DNA from 2 places in the Mesorhizobium sp. WSM4906 genome. Region 1 is predicted to be linked to the other one. Evidence: predicted binding sites of a transcription regulator. Region 1 holds the regulator's gene; the other holds the start of a gene.

What was found. Region 1 encodes HrcA, which represses chaperone genes, less so after heat shock. Its sites were predicted from a motif close to GTTAGCACTCNCNNNNNGNGAGTGCTAAC; they were not measured.
Region 2: the regulator HrcA is predicted to act here: its motif matches at 760-788, upstream of groES (co-chaperone GroES).

Annotation. Positions count from the first base shown of each region.
Region 1 is NZ_CP121355.1:820,002-822,461, reverse strand. It holds gene rph (ribonuclease PH) at 1-136, opposite strand, end outside; gene hrcA (heat-inducible transcriptional repressor HrcA) at 289-1,386, shown strand; gene QAZ22_RS03835 (hypothetical protein) at 1,417-1,614, shown strand; gene QAZ22_RS03830 (sorbosone dehydrogenase family protein) at 1,997-2,460, shown strand, end outside.
Region 2 is NZ_CP121355.1:4,907,371-4,909,830, forward strand. It holds gene QAZ22_RS23565 (TetR/AcrR family transcriptional regulator) at 1-58, shown strand, start outside; partial or broken gene QAZ22_RS23570 (LysR substrate-binding domain-containing protein) at 262-471, opposite strand; gene groES (co-chaperone GroES) at 855-1,151, shown strand; gene groL (chaperonin GroEL) at 1,214-2,460, shown strand, end outside.

The DNA.
Region 1 (2,460 bases):
TTTCCTCAAGGCTCGCCGTGCACAGCACATGCGTGTCGCCGAACTTCACCAGGCACGAGCCTTCGGCATGCTTGGAGACGCCGCGCTCGAAGGATATGGCGCGCATTTCATCGGCTTGGCGTTTGGAGGGGCGCATAGAGGCTCTTTCTGCTCTTCTCTTGGATTCGTCGGCGGCTTGTAGACGCATGCGGCCTTACGCGCAAAGGAAAACGGGGCGCAAAGGAAAACGGGGGCCGGGTTGCCATTGGGGCGGGAGTCTATATCTTCTAACAGGAGGTTTTGACTGGAATGAACAAGGCAGTCGATCCCGCGTCGCAGTCGCCGGTGCTTCAATCGCCCGTACTTCAATCGCTCGACATGCGTTCGCGCGACATCTTCAGGCGGATTGTCGATTCCTATCTGCGCGACGGTGAGCCCGTCGGCTCGCGCAGCCTGTCGCGCATCCTGCCCTCGTCGCTGTCGCCGGCCACCATCCGCAACGTGATGAGCGACCTCGAGCATCTCGGTCTTATCTACGCTCCGCACGTCTCGGCCGGCCGGCTGCCGACCCAGACCGGCCTGCGTTTCTTCGTCGACGCCTTCATGGAGCTCGGCGATCTGTCCGACGATGAGCGCCGCGTCATCGAGGCGCAGGTGCGTGCCTCGGGCTCGGGCGCGACGCTGGAGCATATGCTGACCGAGGCCAGCCAGATGCTGTCGGGCATGTCGCGCGGCGCCGGCCTGGTGCTCGCCGCCAAGAACGAGGTGGCGCTCAAGCACATCGAGTTCATCCAGCTCGAACCCACCAAGGCGCTTGCCGTCATGGTGTCGCAGAGCGGCGACGTCGAGAACCGCGTCGTCGACCTGCCCGCCGGCATCACCGTCTCGCAGCTGCACGAGGCCTCGAACTTCCTCAACGCCCATATTCGCGGCCGCACGCTGGCCGAGGCGCGCGTCGAGATCGCCCGCATCAAGGACGAGACGAGGGCGGCCCTCGACACGCTGTCGCAGGACCTGGTCGAGAAGGGCCTCGCGGTCTGGGCCGGCGCCGAAAGCGGCCTGCCGGCGCGCCTCATCGTGCGCGGCCGCGCCAATCTTCTGGAGAACGTCACCGCCCAGGCCGACCTCGAATTGCTGCGCCATCTGTTCGAGGATTTGGAAACGCAGGACGGCCTGCTGCAGCTCCTCGACCTTGCCGAGGAAGGTCCGGGCGTGCGCATCTTCATCGGCTCGGAGAACAAGCTCTTTTCGCTGTCCGGCTCGTCGCTCGTGGTCGCGCCCTATCGCGACAAGGACGCACGCGTCGTCGGCGCGCTCGGCGTCATCGGCCCGACCCGGCTCAACTACGCCCGCATCGTGCCTATGGTCGACTACACTGCCCAATTGATTTCGCGCATGCTGAGGTAGGCGAGCGGGATCGCCGCAAGGAGGGTGGAAATGGCGCTGGAATCGTTCAAGGCCCAGATCAGCCTGTTGCTCGAGCAAATGGTGAACCAGCCGCAGGACGAGCACGAGGTGCAGGAACAGCTGCGCGAGAAGCTCAGGGAAATGCGCGCCATGGGCCTGCCGCTGCCGGCCGATCTGGTCGCGCTGGAAAAGCGGCTCGACGAGGATCTGGATGTCGAAGAGAGCTGACCTGCCCGGAACCGCCAAGAAATCGGGCCATCCCTCTTTTCGGAACGCCTGTCGATCCTAGTTTCCTGGCACGGAAATTTGATCGGTCGGCTGGTGCTTGCGTTGTCAGGTTGCCTTGGAGATTGGCTGAGGCGCCTTTAGCTTCGTCATCCTGGGGCGGAGCAAGGAGCGAAGCGACGCAGCGCAGACCCCAGGATCCATGCCGTGACTTGGAGGTGTTGCGACGGTGCAGAATTCTGCTCCGCAGCGCTCTACGGTTAAGGTCACGGAATGGATTCCAGGGTCTCCGCGACGGAGCTTCGCTCCTGCTTCGCCCTGGAATGACGACGTCGAGGCGGCCTCAGCCGATTGCGACACGGCGGCGCAAACCATGGAGAGCAGCATGATACGGATCGCCGGCCTTGCAGGCATTGTCTGGCTCCTGGCTTCCGGAGCCTTCGCGCAGCAGGCCGACCGACCGTTGCTCACAGGCGAAAAGGCTTTCGGCGACTGGAAAGCCGACCGGCCCGGCGTGCGCCGCCTGATCAGGCCGCGCGACCTGCCGTCTCCCCGCACCGGCAGGCTGGCATCGAATGCCCCCGGCCTGGCCGACCGCCCCGAAGGCGCGAAGCCGATAGTGCCGCCCGGTTTTTCCGCGGAACTGGTTGCCTCCGGCATAGACAATCCGCGTGTCGTGCGCGTCGCGCCGAACGGCGACCTCTTCGTCGCCGACAGCGAAGCCAACCAGATCCGCGTCTACCGCCTGGCTGCGGGCAGCGCGAAACCGGCGGAAAAATCCATCTTCGCCGAAGGCCTCAGCCAGCCCTACGGCATCGCCTTCTACCCGCCGGGCGACAAGCCGCAATG
Region 2 (2,460 bases), 2.6 Mb from region 1:
GCGCACGATCGAGGACTACCGCTCGATCATCCATGCGCAGCTGAGGTTGTTTTTGTAGAATCGTCGTCATACTCGGGCTTGACCCGAGTATCCATGCCGTGACCCTTGCTGTAGAGTGCAACAGTGCAGAATTCTGTAACCGTTGCAATGCCTTAGCGTCACGGCATGGATCCTAGGGTCTGCGCGCGTCGCTTCGCTCCTTGCTCCGCCCTAGGATGACGACCGAGGTGGGCGCTGTCCCTCTCGCCGCGCTTGGCTGGCTCACCCAGCCTCCAGCTTCGGCCCCAGAATCTCCACCAGCCAGTCCACGAACACCCTCACCCGCGGCGAGAGCTGCCGGCTGCGCGGATAGAGCACCGAGATCGGCGTCGGCGTCGGCGGGAAATCGGGAAGCACCTCGACCAGCCGGCCGGCCTCGATATCCTCGGCGTAGCGGAGTTTTGGCGCCTGGAACAGGCCTAAGCCCAGCCGCACCAGCGCAGCGCTGGTGTCGGAGGACAATCGCTGGGTCAACGCCCAGCGCATCGAGGTGTCCGGCGGCATGAACATCTAACGCGGACTTATCCCGCTCCGGTCCGCCCGTCATTCGCATCGCGCCGTGCTTCGCCGCTGTTTGCCGGCGAAACACGGCGCTTCTGTTTTGATACCCACCCGCGATCCGCCTTTTTCGGCATCGCGTCATGCGCAGAAAAATTTCGCGCCATTGCCCCTTCCCGCGCGCCTTGACTCTGGCAAGGCGCCAGCCTATTTCAGCGCCACGTTAGCACTCGCCATAGGTGAGTGCTAACTCATATATCCGGCGGCCTCGCCGGATGGAGGAACAGTTCTCACCGTTCTCATTCGAGGAAGACAACATGGCAAAGTCCAAGTTCCGCCCGCTTCATGACCGCGTGGTCGTCCGCCGGGTCGAATCCGAATCCAAGACCGCCGGCGGGATCATCATCCCGGATACGGCGAAGGAGAAGCCGCAGGAAGGCGAGATCATCGCCGTCGGCTCCGGCGCTCGCGACGAAAGCGGCAAGCTCGTGCCGCTCGACGTCAAGGCCGGCGATCGTGTGCTGTTCGGCAAGTGGTCGGGCACTGAAGTCAAGCTCAATGGCGAGGACCTTCTGATCATGAAGGAATCCGACATCATGGGCATCATCGGCTGAATATCGGCCTCTCCATCAACTGAGTTTTCGGGCTCTGTCCGAGCCCCTGTCAGGAGCTAACTATGGCTGCAAAAGACGTAAAATTCTCCCGCGATGCCCGTGAGCGCATGCTGCGCGGCGTCAACATCCTCGCCGACGCGGTGAAGGTGACCCTCGGCCCGAAGGGCCGCAACGTCGTCATCGACAAGTCGTTCGGCGCCCCGCGCATCACCAAGGACGGCGTCACCGTCGCCAAGGAGATCGAGCTCGAGGACAAGTTCGAGAACATGGGCGCGCAGATGGTGCGCGAGGTCGCCTCGAAGACCAACGACATCGCCGGCGACGGCACGACCACCGCGACCGTTCTCGCCCAGGCCATCGTCCAGGAAGGCAACAAGGCTGTTGCCGCCGGCATGAACCCGATGGACCTGAAGCGCGGCATCGACCTCGCCGTCGGTGAAGTCGTCACCGCCCTCGGCAAGGCCTCCAAGAAGATCAAGACCTCCGAGGAAGTCGCCCAGGTCGGCACGATCTCGGCCAATGGCGACGAGTCGGTCGGCAAGATGATCGCGGAAGCGATGCAGAAGGTCGGCAACGAAGGCGTCATCACCGTCGAGGAAGCCAAGACCGCCGACACCGAGCTGGAAGTCGTCGAAGGCATGCAGTTCGACCGCGGCTACCTCTCGCCCTACTTCGTCACCAACGCCGACAAGATGGTCGCCGATCTGGAAGACGCCTACATCCTGCTGCACGAGAAGAAGCTCTCCAACCTGCAGGCCATGCTGCCGGTCCTGGAAGCCGTCGTTCAGACCTCGAAGCCGCTGCTCATCATCTCGGAAGATGTCGAAGGCGAGGCTCTGGCCACGCTGGTCGTCAACAAGCTGCGCGGCGGCCTGAAGATCGCCGCCGTCAAGGCTCCGGGCTTCGGTGACCGCCGCAAGGCCATGCTGGAAGACATCGCCATCCTCACCGGTGGCCAGGTCATCTCGGAAGACCTCGGCATCAAGCTCGAGAATGTCGGCCTCAACATGCTCGGCCGCGCCAAGAAGGTGTCAATCTCCAAGGAGAACACCACCATCGTCGACGGCGCCGGCAAGAAGGCCGAGATCCAGGGTCGCGTCGCCCAGATCAAGCAGCAGATCGAGGAGACCACCTCGGACTACGACAAGGAAAAGCTGCAGGAGCGCCTTGCCAAGCTCGCTGGCGGCGTCGCGGTGATCCGCGTCGGCGGCGCGACCGAGGTCGAGGTCAAGGAAAAGAAGGACCGCGTTGATGACGCTCTGAACGCGACCCGCGCGGCCGTGGAAGAAGGCATCGTCGCCGGCGGCGG